DNA from 4 places in the Streptomyces sp. NPDC093065 genome. Region 2 is predicted to be linked to each of the others. Evidence: riboswitches for the same ligand, from Rfam matches in the RefSeq annotation. Region 2 holds a riboswitch; each other region holds the start of a gene.
The links. Region 2 has a riboswitch for cobalamin ahead of metE (5-methyltetrahydropteroyltriglutamate--homocysteine S-methyltransferase). Riboswitches for the same ligand answer to the same signal wherever they lie in the genome.
Positions count from the first base shown of each region.

Region 1: another riboswitch for cobalamin. It lies ahead of ACIQFU_RS18075 (CbtB-domain containing protein); the one in region 2 lies ahead of metE (5-methyltetrahydropteroyltriglutamate--homocysteine S-methyltransferase).
Region 3: another riboswitch for cobalamin. It lies ahead of ACIQFU_RS18150 (ABC transporter substrate-binding protein); the one in region 2 lies ahead of metE (5-methyltetrahydropteroyltriglutamate--homocysteine S-methyltransferase).
Region 4: another riboswitch for cobalamin. It lies ahead of ACIQFU_RS32640 (ABC transporter substrate-binding protein); the one in region 2 lies ahead of metE (5-methyltetrahydropteroyltriglutamate--homocysteine S-methyltransferase).

Region 1 covers NZ_JBIVPJ010000009.1:154,203-159,362, reverse strand. The annotation lists gene ACIQFU_RS18100 (MmgE/PrpD family protein) at 1-31, opposite strand, end outside; gene ACIQFU_RS18095 (short-chain fatty acyl-CoA regulator family protein) at 230-1,678, shown strand; gene ACIQFU_RS18090 (histidine phosphatase family protein) at 1,700-2,305, shown strand; gene ACIQFU_RS18085 (hypothetical protein) at 2,329-2,676, opposite strand; gene ACIQFU_RS18080 (CbtA family protein) at 2,830-3,582, opposite strand; gene ACIQFU_RS18075 (CbtB-domain containing protein) at 3,606-3,827, opposite strand; cobalamin riboswitch at 3,863-4,011, opposite strand; gene ACIQFU_RS18070 (CbtA family protein) at 4,056-4,928, opposite strand; gene ACIQFU_RS18065 (CbtB-domain containing protein) at 4,954-5,160, opposite strand, start outside.
Region 2 covers NZ_JBIVPJ010000023.1:33,415-38,574, forward strand. The annotation lists gene ACIQFU_RS31300 (ABC transporter permease) at 1-334, shown strand, start outside; gene ACIQFU_RS31305 (ABC transporter ATP-binding protein) at 331-1,899, shown strand; gene metE (5-methyltetrahydropteroyltriglutamate--homocysteine S-methyltransferase) at 1,943-4,261, opposite strand; cobalamin riboswitch at 4,431-4,653, opposite strand; gene ACIQFU_RS31315 (DHA2 family efflux MFS transporter permease subunit) at 4,798-5,160, opposite strand, start outside.
Region 3 covers NZ_JBIVPJ010000009.1:170,637-175,796, forward strand. The annotation lists gene aceA (isocitrate lyase) at 1-860, opposite strand, end outside; gene ACIQFU_RS18145 (short-chain fatty acyl-CoA regulator family protein) at 1,237-2,652, shown strand; cobalamin riboswitch at 2,667-2,843, shown strand; gene ACIQFU_RS18150 (ABC transporter substrate-binding protein) at 2,895-3,944, shown strand; gene ACIQFU_RS18155 (FecCD family ABC transporter permease) at 3,941-4,954, shown strand; gene ACIQFU_RS18160 (ABC transporter ATP-binding protein) at 4,951-5,160, shown strand, end outside.
Region 4 covers NZ_JBIVPJ010000025.1:76,916-82,075, reverse strand. The annotation lists gene ACIQFU_RS32645 (FecCD family ABC transporter permease) at 1-546, opposite strand, end outside; gene ACIQFU_RS32640 (ABC transporter substrate-binding protein) at 543-1,559, opposite strand; cobalamin riboswitch at 1,617-1,738, opposite strand; cobalamin riboswitch at 1,926-2,051, shown strand; gene ACIQFU_RS32635 ((2Fe-2S) ferredoxin domain-containing protein) at 2,114-2,518, shown strand; gene ACIQFU_RS32630 (hypothetical protein) at 2,573-2,776, opposite strand; gene ACIQFU_RS32625 (GNAT family N-acetyltransferase) at 2,845-3,417, opposite strand; gene tsaD (tRNA (adenosine(37)-N6)-threonylcarbamoyltransferase complex transferase subunit TsaD) at 3,417-4,469, opposite strand; gene ACIQFU_RS32615 (phosphocholine-specific phospholipase C) at 5,112-5,160, shown strand, end outside.

The DNA of each region.
Region 1 (5,160 bases), on a different contig from region 2:
TGGGGTGGACACGGACGTGGTGCTCGATCACGGGACTCCTCGCGATGCGGTGCGGGACGGTGGGGCCGATGTGATCGAGCCTGCCCGGCCGTCGCCCCTCGGACCACCGGGCCAAGGTGCGGAATCCGTACAACGAGAAACTGCGAATCTGCGAACGTTGCGAATTTAGCGAATGCTATGTTCGCAAGTACGTGAGGGTGGCGACCGGGTTTCCCCAAGGAGGTGCGTCATGCCCCGACGGCCGACCGAGCGCAAGGTGTACGCGCATGCCAAGCTGCGGCGGCTGCGCCGTGAGGAGGGCATGAACCAGGTCGAGATGGCCCACGCGCTGGGCATCTCCACCAGCTACGCCAACCAGCTCGAACAGAGTCAGCGCCCGCTCACGGCAGCCGTGCTGCTGCGGATCGCGGAGGTCTTCGGCGTCGATGCCGAGTTCTTCTCGGACGCGGACGAGGACCGGCTCGCCGCGGATCTGCGAGACGCTCTGGCCGACGAGGCGTGCGGGGTCGAGCTGCCCGCCGCCGAGGAGATCAGCGAGGCGGCCCGCGACCATCCCGAGGTCGCCCGCGCCCTGGTCGCCCTGCACCGCCGCTACCGCGACGCCGCCGAACAGGCCGCCGCCCTCGCCGCACCCGGCACCGGCGACGGTCCGCCGCCGCTGTCGGCCGGCGAACCCCACGACGAGGTACGGGACTTCTTCTACACCCACCACAACCACTTCGAGCCGCTGGACACCGAGGCCGAACAACTCGCCGAGGCCATGCGGCTGCGGCCGGGCCGCGTCGCCGACGCCCTCACCGCACGCCTCGCCGAACGCAACGGGATCAAGGTGGTCCAGGCGGCTCCCGGCCGCTCCGGGGACGCCCGCAGGCTCGACCCCGACACCGGGCTGCTGTTCCTCTCCCCCTGGCTGAGCGAGGGCCAGCGCGCCTTCCAGCTCGCCACCCAGCTGGCCCTCCTGGAACACGGCCCGCTCCTGGACCAGCTCGCCCGGGGCTCCGCGGAACTCACCTCGCCCCAGGCACCGGCGCTGGCCCGCATCGGCCTGGCCAACTACTTCGCGGGCGCGCTCCTCATGCCGTACACCGCCTTCCACACCATGGCCGAAGAGGTGCGCTACGACATCGAGCTGCTCTCCGCCCGCTACGGCGTCGGCTTCGAGACGGTCTGCCACCGCCTGAGCACTCTCCAGCGCACCGGCCGCCGCGGCATCCCCTTCTCGTTCCTTCGGGTCGACCGGGCCGGGAACATCTCCAAACGCCAGTCCGCGACCGACTTCCACTTCTCGCGGCTCGGCGGCACCTGTCCCCTGTGGACGGTGTACGAGGCGTTCTCCGCGCCCGGCCGGATACTGACCCAGGTCGCCGAGATGCCGGACGGGAAGCGGTACTTCTGGATCGCGCGCACCATCACCCGTGGCGGCTTCGGCCATCATGCCCCGCGCGCCGAGTTCGCCGTCGCGCTCGGCTGCGAGCTGCGCCACGCCCACCGGCTCGTCTACGCCGAGGGCATCGCTGTGGACGACCCTCGTGCGGCGACGCCCATCGGTTTGGGCTGCCGGATCTGCGAACGCCGTGACTGCGCACAGCGGGCCCGCCCTCCGGCCGGCGGACGGCTCGCCGTCGATCCCGACCGGCGGACGTATGTTCCGTACCCGGTGGAGACCCGTACTCCCTGACACAGATGGCAGGAGCTGCCCGTGACCAGCCGCGTCACCCTCATTTCGCCCGCGCTGAACCCGTCTCTTCGCCAGGCTCGCTTCGATGACGGCGCGACGTCGCTCGACGAGCGGGGCGCGGCGCAGGCCCGCGCGGCGGCCGGAACGCTGCCTGCGGGGGCCTGCGTGTTCGTCTCTCCGGGCCTGCGCTGTTGGGAGACCGCGGCGGCGCTGGGACTGGTGGCGGGCGAGCCGAGTGCGGAGCTGGCCGGCCTGGACGCGGGGCGCTGGCGGGGCCTGGCTCTCGACGAGGTCGCCGGAAGTGAGCCGGAGGCGGTGGGCCGGTGGCTGGCCGACCCCGCGTCCGCGCCGCACGGTGGGGAGTCGGTGCAGGAGATGTGTTGCCGTATCGGTCGGTGGCTCGACGCCATGGCACAGGCGGACGGCCGCACACTCGCCGTAGTGGAGCCCGATGTCGTCCGGGCCGCGGTGGTGCATGTGCTCGGCGCACCCGCAGCGGCCTTCTGGCGCGCTGACGTTCCCCCGCTGACGGCGACAGAGATCACCGGGCGTGCCGGGCGCTGGAATCTCAGGCTGGGACAGCCTCTGAAGTCCCCGGACGACAACAGCGACTGCGGGGAGGAATGACGTCTGTCGTGAATCGCTGCTGTTCAGGCCGCCGCTTCACGGTGGCGGCGCAGCAGCGCCGCGATCGCGCACCGCAGACACCCCGATTCCGTCCCCACCGTGGCGTCCGGGTCAGCGCACTGAGCCGAGCAGGCTGCCGGTGGTGTCCGGGCCGGTTCACCACAGCCACGGTCCGCAGCGGTGATCAGATCCTCCAGGTCCCGCAGCAGTTGCTCACTGCGTTTGACCTGCTGGGCGAGGACCCGGACGCGGGCGCTCTGGCCGCCGATCTGGCGGCGGCTCGCGATCAGCTGCTCGTACTCCTTGGGAGTCAGGGCAACGGCCTCATGGCCGCCCAGGGTGATGTGGCGGGGCTGGGGTCGTCTGGTCACTCGGCTCCTCCGCTGCTCGCCTTCGTCGTCCTCGTCTAATCGCTCGGGCCGGTCTGTTCGTCGGGTCATGTCCGTGGTCCTGGTCGGGTGTCCGGAGAACGCGAGAGGGCCCCCGGATGGTTCCGCGGGCCCTCACTCATGGTCGGATCATGGTCAGCTGGGCGCGGCCACTGCCGAGGCCGGGACCTTCGTGGCGGGCTTGGGGTTCAGCAGGCGCTCGGCCAGTTCACCGAAGCCGAGTCCGAAGGCTCCCCACAACACGGTCTGTATGGCGAGCGCGGAGAGGCGGAACCGCCACAGCACGGTGGCCGGGAAGTCGGACGGAACCTCGTTGATGACGGGGAGGAAGGCGTACGCCAGCCCGATCACCGCCGCGAAGCCGGCGACCGCCGTAACGGTCGCCCACCAGGTGCCCAGGGCGGGCGCGAGGCGCTTGCCCAGGATGGTCGCGGCGACGGCGAGGAGGACGCTGAGCAGCATCATCAGGAAGTACAGGGTGGTCCGCTTGCCGATGGTGTCGGGGTTGCCGACGGCGGGAGGGTTGGCCGGGTACTTCAGGAACGGCACGACGTAGACCGCGAGCAGGGCGCAGCCGGACAGGAGCAGCGCGGTCACCCGGGGGCTGAAGCGGCCGACCCGGCCGAGGGCGAAGCAGTAGGCGAGCGCGGCGATGCCGCCGAAGGCGACCCCGTAGATCAGGACACCGGTGGCCAGGCCGGCGGTGGACTGCAGGGAGCGCGAGACGATCTCCATCTCGTGCTCGTGGGAGTGGGCGTCCTCGAAGGCGATCGCCTTGTCGACGTTCGGCTCACCGAGGAGATAGGCGACGACGAGGGCGAGGACGCCGGCCGCGAGGCCGGCGAGCATGCCGCGGACGAGGAGGTTTCTTACCGTTGCGGAGTTCATGGGTGTGCTGGTTTCCCCTCGGGTCAGTGGCAGGGGAAGCCGAGAAGGTGGCGGGCGTCGTGCACCCACTCGTGGACGTCCTCGCCGGAGACAACGGAGGTGGCCCCCTGCTCGGCGCCGACGAAGTAGAGCAGGACCAGCATCAGGATGCCGAAGAAGACCGCCCAGGGGACGATCGCGCCGATCGGCAGCTTGGCGGGGAGAGCGGGGGTGGTGGCTGTCGGCGGTGCGACATGCTGCGCCATGGCAGGGCCTCCTCTGGGAGTTCGCGTCCCATCTCGGTGGTGCACATGACGACGGCTACGGGTCTGACTCGCCGCCCCGCGCTCGGGGCAGGCACACAGTGGCGCGACCGTGCCGGTTTCTCACCGGCTTCCGTTCTGCCGTCGTCGATATCGCAGTGACGGTACCGCGTGTCGCGGACATGGCCAATACCGTCTCGCCTCGCGTGATCCTTCTCGCTGCCGGGTGGATCAGGCCGCGCCCACCGGCTCGGGCTGTCCGGGCACGGGCTTGGCCGCTGCCCGGACGGCCGGGTCGAGCAGTCGCTCGGCCATCGGGCCGAAGGCCAGAGCCACCGTCGTCCACAGCAGGGCCTGGGCGGCGACGGAGTAGAAGCGGAAGGAGAACAGGACGTCCGCCGGGAAGCCCGGGTAGACGATGGTGCCCTTGGAGTTGGTCAGCGGTAGCGGGGTCTCGGTGGCGTGGTGGCCGTAGTGTTGGACGTTGACGGAGAGTTCGCCGAGTTGCGGCAGCAGGGCCATGACGATGCCGATCGCCACGATGTAGGAGCCGGCGCCGAGGAGGGTGGCGTTCCAGTTGCCGAAGCGCGGCTGGAGGCGTTTGCCGAGCCAGACCGCGGCGACAAGGAAGGCGACCGAGCACAGGACCATGGCGAGGTAGAGGTTGCCGCGGTCCTTGATGGTGTCCGTGTGTCCGATCGAGGGCGGGTTGGCCGGGTACTTCAAAAACGGCACGAAGTACATGCCGAGGAAGCCGCCGAGCGCCACCAGCAGGGCCAGGTTGCGGGGACGCAGCTTGCCGACGCGTCCGAGGCAGATGGTGTAGGCGACGGCGAACAGGGCGCCCATCGCGATGCCGAAGAAGACCATGCCGACGCCGATGCCGACGTTGGCCTGGATGGTCCGGCTGAAGATGTCCGGGCCAGCGGCCTCAGGGGTCACTCCGGCGGCCTTGTCGAGAGCCGCCTGGGCGGCGTCGCGTCCGCTCTCGTAGTCGATGGCCTTGGCTATCTGGGGTTCGGCGAAGATCCGGGCGAAGACGAACGCGAGCAGACCGGCGACTGCGCCAGCGATGACGCCGAGCAGGATGAGCTTCTTTTCCATGTTCGGATGTCCCTGCCGGTTCTCGTCAGTGGCAGGGGAAGCCGAGGAAGTGGCGGGCGTCGTGCACGAACTCGTGGACGTGCATGTCCTTGCCGAACACCGAGTAGGCGCCCTGGTCGACGCCGATGAAGTAGTAGACGGCCAGCGCGATCAGCGCTGTTCCGACCAGCCAGAGCACGGCCTTGGTGGCCGGCAGGACGACCGGGGTGGGAAGCGCGGCGGGCGCGGGCGC
Region 2 (5,160 bases):
GACCCGGACGGTCGTCGAGGCGCTGCGCATGCAGGGCCGCGGCTGGGCGTACATCCATATTCGGCACCTGACGCGGGAGCTGGCGGCTCCCCTGGCCACCGACGCGGGCGGACGGTTCTCCGTGGTGCTGTACCTGCTGGCGTCCGCGAACTTCCTCGGGCTGGGGCTGCCCGCGTCCTCCGCGGACTGGGCGGTGCTCATCGAGCGCAACAGCGACGCCCTGTTCACCCAGCCCGCCGCCGTGCTGGTCCCCGCCGGCCTGCTGAGCGCCCTGTGCGTCGGCGGCAACCTCCTCGTGGACCACGCCCTCGCACACCGCGGGAGACGCCGATGACACCCTCCTCCCGTGAGCCGCTTCTCGACGTCCCGGAGATCTCCGCGCACGCCGACGGAGTGGACCGGCCTCTGCTCGACCGCATCGCCCTGACCGTCCCCGCGGGCACCGTCACCGCAGTCGTCGGCCCGTCGGGCAGCGGCAAGACGACCCTGGGCCTGGCCGTGCTCGGCGCCGCGCGCGAGGGTGTACGGCTGACCGGCAGGGTGCTGCTGGCCGGAACGGACCTGCTGGCACTCGCACCGCACCGGCGACCGGCCGTCCGGGCAGGACTGGCCGCCCACCTGCCGCAGCACCCGGAGACGGTACTGGACCCGGTCAGGCGCACCGGTCCGGCGCTCACCGAACTGGCGGCCCTCGGCCACGCGGGACGCGCCGCCCGCAGGAGCGCCGCACAGGGGGCGCTCGCCTCGGCCGGACTGGACTGGCAGGCGGTTTGCCGGCGCTTTCCGCACCAGCTGTCCGGCGGTCAGCAGCAGCGGCTGGCACTGGCTTCCGCGCTGGTGACGGGCGCCCGCCTGCTGGTGCTCGACGAGCCGACGAGCGGGCTCGACCCGGCGCTCGCGACGGCCCTGGGAGGCAGGGTGCGGGCACTCGCCGACCACGGTCGCGGCGTACTGCTGCTCAGCCACGACCTGCCGTTGGTCCGCGCGACCGCCGACCGGGTCGTGGTGCTGGAGCACGGCCGCGGCGTCGACGACGGCCCCGTGCCGGACGTACTCGGCGCCGGTGCGCACCCGAGCCGGCATCGGGCGACCCGCGATCTGCTCGCCGCGGAACGGAGCACGGTGGCGAGCGCACGGCCGGATGCGGACGAGGCGAGGGCGCGGCCCGCGCGCGGCGTCACCGCCGAGGGCATCGCCGTACGCCGCCGTTCCGGCGATCCGCTCGCCGGTCCTGTGTCGATGGCGTTCCCGCCCGGCGGCAGGACCGCCCTGCTCGGCCCCTCCGGATCGGGTAAGACGACGTTCGCACGGGTACTGGCCGGTCTGACGACGCCGTCGGCGGGCGAAGTGCGGTACGGCGACGACGCGCTGCCCCGTCGGATCGACCGCCGTAGCGCCGCGCAGCGCCGTGCCGTCCAGTACGTGCACCAGAGCAGCGCCGACTCGTTCGAGGGGCACCGGCGGGTACTGCCGCAACTCGCCGACACGGCCCGCCTCCTGCGTCACCGGGAGCAGGAGGCGGCGACGGCCGAAGCCCTGGACACGGCCGCCGCCCTGGGGCTCGACGAGGAACTCCTGCACCGCACGCCCGCCACGCTCTCCGGGGGCCAGCTCCAGCGCTGCGCCCTCGTGCGCGCGCTGCTGGCGGGCCCCGCGCTGCTCGTGTGCGACGAGGTGACGTCGGCGCTGGACACCGTCTCGCGCAAGCGGGTGTTCGAGGCGCTGCCCGGGCTGCTCGCCCCGGACCGTACGGCCCTGCTGTTCATCAGCCACGACCTGCCCGCAGTCCGGGCCCTGACGGACGACGCGGTGCTGTTCGAGGACGGCCGGTGCACACGGCGCGGCACGGTCGACGAGGTGCTGCCCGAGGACTGGCGGCGCACATCGGCCGCGACCTGAGGGCCGGGACGCCTGTGGCGTCCCGGCCCACCGCCTCCTTCGGTCAGGAGGCGGGCAGCTCACCGCGGACGGTGCGGGCGGCGGCGACCAGGTTCTCCAGGGAGGCGCGGGTCTCGGGCCAGGCGCGGGTCTTCAGACCGCAGTCGGGGTTGACCCACAGCCGTTCGGCGGGGATGGCCTTGAGACCGGTGCGCAGGAGGCCCGCGGCCTCCTCGGCGCTCGGCACGCGCGGGGAGTGGATGTCGTACACGCCCGGTCCGGCCTCGCGCGGGTAGCCGTGGGCGGCGAGTTCGCGGGCGACCTGCATGTGGGAGCGGGCGGCCTCCAGGCTGATCACGTCGGCGTCGAGGTCGTCGATGGCCTGGACGATGTCGCCGAACTCGGCGTAGCACATGTGGGTGTGGATCTGGGTGTCCGGACGGACCCCGCTCGTGCTGAGCCGGAACGCCTCGGTCGCCCACGCCAGGTAGGCGTCCCGGTCGGCGGCCCGCAGCGGCAGCGTTTCGCGCAGCGCCGGCTCGTCGACCTGGATGACCGAGGTGCCCGCGGCCTCCAGGTCGTTCACCTCGTCGCGCAGGGCGAGGGCGACCTGGCGGGCGGTGTCGCCGAGGGGCTGGTCGTCGCGGACGAAGGACCAGGCGAGCATGGTGACCGGTCCGGTGAGCATGCCCTTGACCGGGCGGTCGCTCAGCGACTGGGCGTACGAGGTCCAGCGCACGGTCATCGGCTCGGGGCGGGAGATGTCACCGGCCAGGACCGGCGGACGCACGTAGCGGGTGCCGTAGGACTGGACCCAGCCGTGCTGCGTGGCGAGGTAGCCGGTGAGCTGCTCGGCGAAGTACTGGACCATGTCGTTGCGTTCGGCCTCGCCGTGCACCAGGACGTCCAGGCCGGTCTTCTCCTGGAAGGAGATGACTTCCTGGATCTCTGCCTTGATGCGCTCCTCGTACCCGGCGGTGTCGATGCGGCCGGCGCGCAGGTCGGCGCGGGCGGTGCGCAGCTCGGTGGTCTGAGGGAAGGAACCGATGGTCGTGGTCGGCAGCAGCGGCAGCCCGAGGTGGGCACGTTGGGCGGCGGCCCGCTCGGCGTACGGCTGGGAGCGGCGGACGTCGGCGTCCGTCACGGCCTCGGCGCGGGTCCGGACGGCGGGGTCGCGGGTGATCGGCGAGGTGGCGCGGGAGGCGAGGCCGGCGCGGTTGGCGGCGAGTTCGCCGGTGATGGTGTCGGTGCCCCGGGCGAGGCCCTTGGCGAGGGTGACGACCTCGGCGGTCTTCTGGCGGGCGAAGGCCAGCCAGCGCAGGATCTGCGGATCGACGTCCTTCTCCGCGGACGCATCCAGGGGCACGTGCAGGAGGGAGCAGGAGGCGGCGACGTCGACGCGGTCGGCGAGCCCGAGGAGAGTGCCCAGGGTGGACAGCGACTTGTGCAGGTCGTTGATCCAGACGTTGCGGCCGTTGACGACACCGGCGACCAGGCGCTTGCCGGGCAGCCCGCCGACGGCCGCCAGGGCGTCCAGGTTGGCCGCGGCGGCCTCGGTGAAGTCCAGGGCGAGTCCCTCGACCGGGGCCTGGGCCAGCACGGGCAGTGCGTCGCCGAGCCGGTCGAAGTAGGAGGCCACGAGCAGCTTGGGCCGGTCGGTGAGACCACCGAGGTCACGGTACGCGCGCTCGGCGGCGTTCAGTTCGGCCGGGGAGCGGTCCTGCACCAGGGCCGGCTCGTCGAGCTGCACCCACTCGGCGCCGGCCGCGCGCAGATCGGCGAGGACCTCGGCGTACACCGGAAGCAGCCGGTCCAGGAGCGTCAGCGGCTCGAAGTCCGCGGGCACGCCCGGGGCGGGCTTGGCCAGCAGGAGGTAGGTGACGGGGCCGACCAGCACGGGACGGGCGGCCAGGCCCTGGTCGAGGGCCTCCTTCAGCTCGGCGACCTGCTTGGTGGAGTCGGCCGTGAAGACGGTGCCGGGGCCCAGCTCGGGGACCAGGTAGTGGTAGTTGGTGTCGAACCACTTGGTCATCTCCAGCGGAGCGACCTCCTGGGTGCCGCGGGCCATGGCGAAGTAGCCGTCGATCGCGTCGGCCTCGACGGCGGCGCGGTGCCGCTCGGGGATCGCGCCGACCATGACGGTGGTGTCCAGGACGTGGTCGTAGTACGAGAAGTCGCCGGTGGGCACCTCGTGGATGCCGGCGTCGGCGAGCTGCTGCCGGTTGCCGCGGCGCAGCCCGGCGGCGGTGGCCCGGAGGGCGTCGGCGGTGACGCGGCCCTTCCAGTAGCCCTCGACGGCCTTCTTCAGTTCACGGTTCGGGCCCTGGCGGGGGTAGCCGTACGCGGTGGCCCGTGCTGCCGCGGCTGCGGACTTCGCTGTCACGGAGATCTCCTTCGCGAGATGAATCCCTGAGATCCCGGAAACGGGACGAGAGAGCGAAGGGAACGACGAACCAGATGGCCACGATCCGGCGCGGCACAAGCGCGGTCGTTCCGTCTGGTGTGTACGCCGACCCGCCCTCGAGGTCACCGGGATGTCCGCGCGCGGAACGGTCCGCACGCGGGCAGTTGGCAGGTCTTCGGACTCGCGGGCGTGTCCTGACGACGTCAGGGCTCCTACTGGCCGTCGCTTCCCGGACCCGGTGTCCTGGATCCAGTGCGTATGACGGCGGTCGTTCCCGCTCACCGCTGCGGGGCAGTCCCGGATTCCCACCGGGTTCCCTCTTGCGACGTCCCGCCTGGCGGACGGGACGAACCAGCTGCTGCGGCCAGCTTACGGGGAGGCGCCGTGAAAGGAAGAGCACCGTCCACCATCCGGAAGGCGGGTCGGTGCGTGCGGCGGGTGGCAACGGCGAGGGGCGGTGAACGCCGCACTCGCGTTCACCGCCCCTTCCCGGCCGAGCCGCGGGGAGCCGGGGGTCAGGACTCGTGGGAGGGTGCTTCTCCGCGGCGGTCCAGATGGATGTTGTGCTGGTTGGTCGCCTCGGAGATCTTCAGCCGGCTCACCGTCGGCGGGTGGCCCGCGGCGATCAGGATGTAACTGCCGACCGGCAGGTCGGCGAACTCGAAGCTGCCGTCCTCCTTGGAGGTGGCGGTCAGCCTCGTACCGGAGCCGTCCGTGAGCGTGAGTCGCACGTCGTTCACAGGGGTGTGCTCGCTGTCGCTGACCACGCCGCTCAGGCTGCCGAGACGGGCGTGCGAGGCGAGTTCGGCGGTCACGGTGATCTGCCGTGCGTCGCCGATCTGAAGGTCGATGGCCGCGGGCCGGTAGCCCTCTTGGTG
Region 3 (5,160 bases), on a different contig from region 2:
GTCTCCACCCAGATCAGGTCCGCGTAGGGGGCGTAAGCCAGCCCGCGGGCGATGACCGGCGCCATGCCGTTCCGCACCCGGTAGAAGCCCTCGGCGGTGCGCTCGCCGGTCACGAACTCGGCGTCGCGCTCGTCGACATCACTGGTGAGGAGGTTGGCGGCGAGAGCGTCGGTGCGGGCGACGATCAGGGTCGGCACGTCGGCGATGTCGGCGGCCAGGCGGGCCGCGTTCAGGGTGCGGATGTGCTGCGAGGTCGGGACGAGGACCTTGCCGCCCAGGTGGCCGCACTTCTTCTCCGAGGCGAGCTGGTCCTCGTAGTGGATACCGGCCGCGCCCGCCGCGATCATCGCCTTGGTCAGCTCGAAGGCGTTCAGCGGCCCGCCGAAGCCGGCCTCCGCGTCGGCGACGATCGGCGCCAGCCAGTCCGTGGTGTCCGAGCCGCCCTCGGCGGTGGCGATCTGGTCGGCTCGCAGCAGCGCGTTGTTGATGCGACGGACCACCTGGGGCACGGAGTTGACCGGGTACAGGGACTGGTCGGGGTAGGTGTGCCCGGCCTGGTTGGCATCGGCGGCGACCTGCCAGCCGGACAGGTAGATGGCCTGCAGCCCGGCCTTCACCTGCTGCACCGCCTGGCCGCCGGTCAGCGCGCCGAGCGCGTGGATGTAGTCCTGCTCGTGCAACTGGCGCCACAGGCGCTCGGCGCCGCGGCGGGCCAGGGTGTGCTCCTCGCGGACGCTGCCGGAGAGCCGGACGACGTCCTCGGCGCCGTAGGTGCGCTCGATGCCCTGCCAGCGGGGGTCGGTGGCCCAGCGCTGGGCGAGTTCCTCGGCCGCCTGCGTGCTCGTCCTCGCTTCTGCCATGACTGTCACCGTCTCCTCGGTCTGTTGCGTCTGCCAAGCTCCCGGTCCGGGCGAACAGGGGTGGCACTGTGTGTCGTGAAACTGGGGTGCGGCCCGCCGTGCCGCCGTGTGGCGGAGGTGAGCAATGCTGCCGGTACGGACACCGCTTTCGCCGGGAGCTCCGACGTCAGGGCATGAATCGTGCCCCGGGTGCGGGCGGTGGTCGCCGGGGTCCGGCGGGCCGCACTCAGACTCTGACACTGGCACTCAGTGCCATCAACTGTGGATGGCTGCCAATTTCTGCGAATCTTCGCCTCGTGTTTTGCCAAGGTTGCGAAGGGAGTGATCCGGAGGCTGATCACGTACGCTGACCGCGTCCCGGACACGGAGGACCATGGTGAGCAAGATCTACGCGGGAGCGCGGCTGCGACGCCTGCGCGAGGAACGCGGGATGAGCCAGGCCGCGCTCGCCCGGGTGCTGGGCATCTCGCCGAGCTACCTGAACCAGATGGAGCACGACTCCCGCCCGCTGACCGTGCCCGTCCTGCTGCGGCTGACCGAGGCGTTCGGCGTCGACCCGGCCTTCTTCTCCGAACGCGACACCAGCCGCCTGGTCGCCGACCTCCGCGAGACCCTGGCAGGCGAGATCACCGCAGCCCGGGTGAGTCCGGCCGACCTCGCCGAGCTGGCCTCCCGCATGCCCGGCGTCGCCCAGGTCCTGCTCGACCTCGGCCGCCGCAACCACCTCCTGGCCGAACGCCTCGCCGGCGCGACCGACGCCCGCGACACCGACCCGGCCGCACCTCGCTCACCACACTCGCCGCACGAGGAGATCCGCGACTTCTTCTACCGCCGCCAGAACTACCTCCACGACACCGACCTCGCGGCGGAGGAACTCGCCCAGGAGATCGGCGTCCGCCCCGGCGACGTCCTGCGGGTGCTCACCGCACGCCTCACCGACCACCACGGCGTACGGCTGACCGGCGAATCGAGCGATCGTCTCCACCACTACGACGAGCCGACCCGCACCCTCCACCTCTCGGCCCGCCTGCGCCCCGGCCAGCGCGCCTTCCGCATGGCCACCCAGCTCGCCCTGCTCGAACACGACGTCGAACTCGCCCGCCAGGCCGCCGAAGACTTCCAGCCCGGCACCCCCACCCACGCCCTGGCCCGCATCGGCATCGCCCACTACTTCGCCGCCGCGCTGATCCTCCCCTACACCGCCTTCCACACAGCCGCCGAGGAAGCCCGCTACGACCTCGAACTCCTCACCGACCGCCACGGCCTCGGCTACGAGACCGTCTGCCACCGCCTCAGCACCCTCCAACGCCCCCGGCTGCGCGGCGTGCCCTTCTCCTTCGTCCGCGTCGACCGCGCCGGCAACATGTCCAAACGCCAGTCCGCCACCGGCTTCCACTTCTCCCGGGCCGGCGGCACCTGCCCGCTGTGGAACGTGTACGAGGCGTTCGCGGCCCCCGGCCGCATCCACGTGCAGATCGCCGAAATGCCCGACGGGCAGCGGTACTTGTGGACCGCGCGAGCGGTCACCCGGCACCGTGGCGGCTGGGGCGAACCAGGCAAGACCTTCGCCATCGGCCTGGGCTGCGAGATCCGCCACGCCCACCGCCTTGTCTACTCCGACGGACTCGACCTGACCAGCACCTCCGCCGCCACCCCCATCGGCATGGGCTGCCGCGTCTGCGATCGCCTCGACTGCCCCCAGCGCGGGGCACCCCCGCTCGGCCGTCCGCTGCGGATCGACCAGAACACCAGCACCTTCGTGCCGTACCCCGTGACCGATCACACGACTTGACCCAGCGATTACCTTGATAGCCTCGACAGGCCAGTCGAACCACATCCGTGGTCAGGGAATCCGGTGCGAATCCGGAACTGACGCGCAGCGGTGAGGGGGACGGGCGGGGCACGACGCCACTGGGAGACCGGGAAGGCGCCCCGGCCGGACGAACCCGAGTCCGAAGACCTGCTGGCACCTTCGCGCCCAGCGCGGGGGACGTCCGTAGGCCGGCTCCGCGAACGAGCCCCGACCCCAGAGGCATGCCCGTGCTCCGCACCCCCGCCCTCCTCCATACCCCGGCGCTGCTCGTCGCGTCCGCCCTGCTGCTCACCGCGTGCGGCTCCTCCGACGCGGGTGACGCGAAGCGGGAGGAGACCTCAGCCGCTGGTTACCCGGTGACCCTCGACAACTGCGGCCACAAGGTCACCCTGAAGTCGGCCCCGAAGCGGGCCGTCTCCCTCAACCAGGGCACCACCGAGATCCTGCTCTCCCTCGGCCTCGCCGACCGCATGGCCGGTACGGCGACCTGGACCGACCCGGTGATGAAGGGCCTGGAGAAGGCCAACGCCACCGTGCCGCGCCTCGCCGACAACAACCCGTCCTTCGAGAAGGTCCTGGACGCCGAACCCGACTTCGTCACCGCCTCGTTCATCTCCACCCTCGGCAAGGGCGGGGTCGCCACCCGCGAGCAGTTCGAGAAGCTGGGCGTACCCACCTACGTCTCACCCTCCGACTGCGCAGGCAAGGACAACGACAGCGGCGGCGACGGCTCGCGCAGCGAACCGCTCACCCTCGACGCCGTCTACGGCGAAATACGCGATCTCGCCCGCGCGTTCGGCGTCGAGGAGCGCGGTGAGAAGCTCGTCGCCTCGCTGAAGAAGCGGGTGAGCACGGCCACCGCCGGACTGCACGCATCCGACGTCTCCCTCATGTACTGGTTCGCCAACTCCCAGTCCCCGTACCTCGCCGGCTGCTGCGGCGCGCCGGGCGCCATCACGCGCGCGGTCGGCGCGAAGAACGCCTTCGCCGACTCCCACGACGAATGGCCCCAGATCAACTGGGAGACCGTCGCCGACCGCGACCCCGACGTCATCGTGATCGGCGACCTGACCCGCAAGCAGCAGACCGCCGAGACCGCCGCGGCCAAGATCCGCTTCCTGGAGGCGAACCCCGCCACCCGCAATCTGACCGCCGTGAAGAAGAAGCGGTACGTCCTGCTGAGCGGGCAGGCGATGAACCCGTCCATCCGCACCATCCAGGGGATCGAGAAGGTCGCAGCAGGTCTGCGCGACTTCGGCCTCGCCAAGTGAGCATCCGCTCCCTGCTGCTGACGGGCAGCGGACTGGCCGCGCTGCTCGTGTCGATCGCCGTCGCCGTGACGATCGGACCGGCGGACATCTCGACAGGGGACGTCTGGGCCGCCGTCGCGGCCCATCTCGGCCTCGGCGAGAGCACCCTGGCGCCGCTGCGGGACGGCATCGTCTGGGATCTGCGCATGCCGCGCACCCTGCTCGCCGCCGTGTGCGGGGCCGGACTCGCCGTCTGCGGCGCGGTCATGCAGTCGCTGCTGCGTAACCCGCTCGCTGACCCCTTCGTCCTCGGGGTCTCCTCCGGCGCGTCCACCGGGGCGGTCGCCGTGGTCGTGCTGGGCGTCGGCGGGGGAGCGGTGTCCCTGTCGGCGGGCGCCTTCCTGGGCGCGCTGGTCTCCTTCGCCCTGGTGCTGCTGCTCAGCCACACCCTCGGCGGCAGCACCGACCGGGTGGTCCTGTCCGGGGTGGCGGCCATGCAGCTGTTCTCCGCGCTGACCTCCTTCATCGTCCTCACCTCCGCGGACGCCGAGACCACCCGGGGCGTGCTGTTCTGGCTGCTCGGCTCGCTCACCGGCGCCGACTGGGGACAGGTACTGCTCTGCACCGTCGTCCTGACGGTGGTGCTCGTCGTCAGCCTCGGCTACGCCCGAACCCTCGACGCGTTCGCCTTCGGCGACGAAGCCGCCGCGGGACTCGGGGTCCGGGTCGCCCGCACCCGCCTGGTCCTGCTCTGCGCGACCGCGCTGCTCACCGCCGCCCTGGTCAGCTGCGCCGGAGCGATCGGATTCGTCGGCCTGGTCCTGCCGCACGCCACCCGCACCCTCACCGGCTCCGGGCACGCCCGCCTGCTGCCGGTCACCGCGCTGACCGGAGCCGTCTTCCTGGTGTGGGTGGACACCCTCGCCCGAACCGTCCTAGACCCCCAGGAGGTCCCGGTGGGCGTGGTGACGTCCCTCATTGGCGTACCGGCGTTCGTGATCGTCCTCTACCGCGGACGGGGAAGAGCATGACCAGCCTGCACGCGGACCGCGTCGTACGGCGCATCGGTGACAAGGTAGTCGTCGACGACGTCACCCTCACCCTGCGCCCCGGCGAGACGGTCGGTCTGCTCGGTCCCAACGGCTCGGGCAAGTCGACGCTGCTCAGGCTGCTGGCCGGGGTCCTCGCCCCCAGCACCGGAGTCGTGAGCCTGGACGGTCGCCCGCTCATGGACGTC
Region 4 (5,160 bases), on a different contig from region 2:
GGACAGCACCAGCCTGGACGAGGTGATGCGTCCGCCGGTGCGGGCGGTGGCGTACACGAGCAGGAGCGCGCCCAGTGCACCCGCGAAGGCGGCCACCGACAGGGAGGCCGGTCCGAAGAGGGTGAACCCGAACACGATCACGGAGACCGCGCCGAGCGACGCCCCGGAGGAGACGCCGAGCAGGTAGGGCTCGGCGAGCGGGTTGCGTACAAGGGCCTGCAGGGCGGTGCCGATCACCGCCAGACCGGCGCCGGTGACCGCACCGAGCAGCACCCGCGGTGCGCGTACGTCCAACACGATGGTCTCCCGGGCCCGCGACCAGCTCGGATCCTGCCAGTCGGCTCCCAGCGCGTGCGTCACGATGCCCCACACCTGGCCGGGCGGCACGTGTACGGAGCCGATGGCGAGGCCCGCCGTGGCGGAGGCGACGAGCAGGGCGGCGAGGACGAACAGCACGACGGCCAACCCGGTACGGGCCGCTCCTGGCCCGGTCTTGTGCGGTTGAACCGTCCGCTCGGTGGGCGTGCCGGCGGCGGCCTGGGTCACCGGAAGCTCTCCGGGTGCAGCCCGCGCGCCAGGTCCTCGACCGCGTAGGCCGACCGGATGCCGACCAGAGTGGCGGTCAGTGGCAGGACGACGAACCGCTTGTTCCTGACGGCGGGCACGTCGGCGAGCGCGGGCTGGGAGAGCAGGAACTTCTTCTTGGCCTCGACGCTTCCGGCGCCGGCGTAGTCGTAGACGGCAATGACTTCGGGCTTGCGTTCGACGACCTGCTCCCAGGAGACGTCGCCGAAGACGTCGTCGAGGTCGGCGAAGACGTTCTTGCCGCCGGCCAGCCGGATCAGCTCGGTGCCCAGGCTCTTGCCGCCCGCGGTGAACGCGCTCTTGTCGCCGCTGTCGTAGACGAAGACGGACACCCCGGGCTCGTCTTCGACCTCGGCGGCGGCCTTGCCGACGCGGCTCTGCAGGTCCGCGACCAGCTTGTCGGCCCGGTCCGGGACACCGAAGATCTTGCCGATGGTGCGGATCTCGTCATAGGTGTCCTTCATCGTCACCTGCTTCTTTCCGCAGTACTCGCGGTTGAGGTAGGTGTCGATTCCGGCACCGGCGAACGCCTTTCGGGAACGGCCCTCCTTCTCGGCGAAGGCGCTGCCGTAGCCGCCGTAGACGAAGTCGGGTTCGGCATCCAGGATTTTTTCGAACGACGGTTCCCTCTCGGCCAGTTCGGGGATCGCCTCGTACTCCTTCTTCAGCTCGGGCAGGACGGCGGAGTCGGGGTAGGCCGTGCCGACCATGCGGGTCTTCAGGCCGAGGGCGAGCATGAGTTCCGCCGGGTGCTGGTGAATCGTGACCACCCGTGACGGCGGCTTGTCGTACGTCGTCTTCACGCCGCAGTTGTCGATGGTGACGGGGAAGCCCGCGGGCACGGCGGTGGTCGCCTTCGCGTCCCCGCCGTCGTCGTCGGAGGAACCGCAGCCGGTGGTCAGCAGCACGGAGGAAAGGGCCACGGCGGTGGCCGCGGCACGAAGGAGCCCGCGTGTGCGGGCATGGGGGAACAACTGGGACACGTGAAGCCTCCTGGAGTCCGCGCTCCTCGGATCGGGCCCGCGACGGACCAGTGTCCTGACTCCCGGATCGACGTTCCCTCCGCCTTCCCGCGCGGTGCGCAGTGGCATGTCGGAGGGGCGCTCCCCGGTCACAGTGGCGGGACCGTGCCGGATTCGCACCGGCTTCCTGTCTCCCGTCGCGGCGATGACCAGGTGATCCTACGTTTCCCCGAGTCGACGGCGAAAGGCGGACGGGACCGGCAGACCCATCCGTCGGCCACGGCCCCGCACTCCCGGGAGACCGACTGACGGCCGGCACCGGGCGAGCGGGCCCGGCGTCCCGGGATGGGAAGATGACCGGCGACAAGGCGACGGCGGAACGAGGAAGCCGGTGTGAATCCGGCGCGGTCCCGCCACTGTGATCGGCGAGCGCGTCCCGACGGGCCACTGCCCGGCAGCGGGTGGGAAGGCCGGGGTGCGCGCGACCCGAGAGCCAGAAGACTCACGCGGTCGCCTCCTCGACGGACCACCGGGGCGGATCTCCCCGGAGAGAGGGAGGGCACCGCATGCCCGCAACGCCGACCGGACGAAAGACCGACGACGCGAGGACCCGGGCGGTGGCCGCCCCCGTGCCGTGCCGCGTCGTCGTGTGCCGCGACTGCTGCTGCGGCAGCCCCAAAGTGACCGGCGTCGACCACGCGGCCCAGACCGAGCGGCTGCGCGCCGCGGTACCGATACGCGTCTCCGACTGTCTCGACGCCTGCGACCACGCCAACGTCATCGTCGTCCAGCCCTCCGCCCGGGGCCGTGCCGCCGGTGCCCGGCCCGTCTGGCTGGGGCTGGTCAACGACCCGGACGCCACCGAGGACATCGCCGCCTGGGCACGCGCGGGCGGACCGGGCGTCGCGCCCCGACCGGACATCCTCGACCTGTACGCCATCACGCCGCCGCGACGGCGTACGGCCCCCTGACCGCGCGGACGGAGAGTCGGAGGGAGGACAGAAGCCGTGCACGGAGCCCGCGCCTCAACTGCGTCCGTCGACGCCGCCCTGGACGACGTGGCGAGCCTCGGCGGCTTCTCCGCCCTCCGGGTCGGCGGCCCCGACGGCGGCCGGCATCCGGTCGCCCGCTCCTACGCGGCGGGTTCCACCGATCTCGCCGCCGCCGTCGCACGCCGTCACCGCACCCCGGAGCCGCGGACCGAGGTCTCCATCGCCCAACCCGGTCATGCCGCCCGCCTCTGGTCGGGGACCATGCCGGCGTTGACGAACAGCAGGGTCGGGGCCGGCAGCGGGGCTTACAGGGGAAGAAGGGCGAGTGGCCGGGCGGGGTGGCGCGGGCCGAGGAAGACGACGATGCCCTTGCCGTCGGGAGACGGATGGGTGACCTGCGTCCAGCCCTGGCGGCGGTAGAAGGCCATGGCCTGCGTGTTCTGGACGGAGGTCAGCAGCCAGGCACGTCCGTCGGGCGCGTGCGCAGTCACTGCTTCAAGGAGGTCCGCGGCGACACCGGTGCCGCGGGCGGTCGGACGGACGGCCAGTTCGTCGATTTCCAGGGCGCCGCACAACCAGTCCGCGGTGTGCGCGGGGCCCAGGCCGACGGCGGCCTGGGGATAGCAGCGGTCGGTGGGGAAGGGCGTCGGGGTGGTCCACGCGGTGGCGAAGCCGATGGCCTCCCCGTCGCGTACCGCGGTCGCAGCGGTGAAGCCGGGACGGGCCGCGTTCGCCGGCAGCCGGGCCGCGAACTCCGTCGCCCGTTCCTCCTCCTCGTTCCAGGGCGGGGCGCAGAAGGCGTCGACGTAGACGGAGCGCAGCGCGTCGGTGTGCGCGAGCAGTTCGGCCCCCGTGTGGACGCGGATGCCGGTGGTCATCAGGCGGCCACCGCCGTTCCCGCGGCGACCGGGTGCAGGGCGGCGTACTCCAGCGGCGCCGACGGGTCGATGGACACGTCCAGCGGAGCTGGTGCGGCGCCGGCGCGTACGAGGAGGTCGCCGACGGCGGCGATCATCGCGCCGTTGTCGGTGCACAGGCGCAGTGGCGGTACCCGCAGCTCGATGCCGGCCGCCCGGCAGCGCTCCTCGGCGAGCGAGCGCACCCGCGAGTTCGCGGCGACCCCGCCGACCACGACCAGGGTGCGCACGCCGTGCTCCTTGCAGGCGGCGACCGCCTTGCGGGTCAGTACGTCCGCGACGGCCTCCTGGAGCGAGGCCGCGCCGTCGGCCACCGGCAGCTCACGTCCCGCGTGACCCTCCGCCCAGCGGGCGGCGGCGGTCTTCAGACCGGAGAAGGAGAAGGCGTACGAGCCGGGCAGCGGGCGCGGGAAGGGGACAGCGCGAGGGTCCCCCGCCCGCGCCGTCCGGTCGATGGCCGGACCGCCGGGATACGGCAGCCCGAAGACCCGCGCGACCTTGTCGAAGCACTCCCCGGCCGCGTCGTCCAGCGTGTCCCCGAGGTGCGTGATCCGCTCTCGGGCGAGGTCGCGGACGAGGAGCAGGGAGGTGTGGCCGCCGGAGACGATCAGCACCATGCACGGGTTCGGCAGCGGGCCGTGCTCCAGCGTGTCGGCGGCGACGTGCCCGGCGAGATGGTGCACCCCGTACAGCGGGACGCCGAGCGCGTAGGCGATGCCCTTCGCACCGGCCAGACCCGTCTGGAGAGCGCCCGACAGCCCGGGGCCGGTGGTCACGGCGACCGCCCCGACGTCGGACAGCCGCAGCCCGGCCTCGTCCAGTGCCTGCCGGACGACCGGACGCAGCGCGTGGAGGTGGGCGCGGGCGGCGATCTCGGGCACCACCCCGCCGAAGCGGGCGTGCTCGTCCATGCTCGACGCCACCGCGTGCCCCAGCAGCCGCCCGCCCCGGACCAGGCCGGCGCCCGTCTCGTCGCAGGACGACTCGATGCCCAGCACCACCGCAGACCCCATCGACCGACCTTTCTGCACTATGTAAGTTGTTGCGAACAGTGTGCAACAAGATCGGGCCCGATGTGTACCCGAACGGTTCTGTGCAGGTGGCCGACCCGTGGAGCTTTCGACCGATGGCCTCCTCGACCCGACGGCTCCAGCCGTCACCTCCAGCAAAGACGATTCGTGGGAAGGCGCCGGTCTGGGGGTTGATGGCACAGGCGTTCAAGCCGGACACCGCCCAGCCGTCGCCACCGGCCTGCCCTTGAGGAACACCTCGGCCTGGACGATGTCGGTGTCCGGCCCGACCGGGTCCTGGCGCCGTTCGGGGCGAGGGCGGCGACGACGGTGAGCTTGCGGTGGGCGGACGAGTGGTGTCCGGAACCGACCGCCAACCGGTGCCGGCGAAGCCTCCGGGATTGCCGTCCGTACGGGCCGTCCGGCCGGGCAGGGAGGCTCGTCCGTGTCCATGCCCGTCGTGCTCGCGGCCATCCCCGGGCGGACGGCCCCGGCACACCTCGCGTACCGGTGACTTTCACGCGAGCGCCACCGGACCCTTCCCTGACGTTTGCTGCTCCTGGAACACTCCTTTCGCGCGCAATCCGTCATCATCCGGCACCGTCCGGCCGGTTGACCCCCCAAGCCGAGAGGTCCCCCACCCCCATGGCCGAAGTGAACCGGCGCCGATTCCTCCAACTCGCGGGCGCCACGA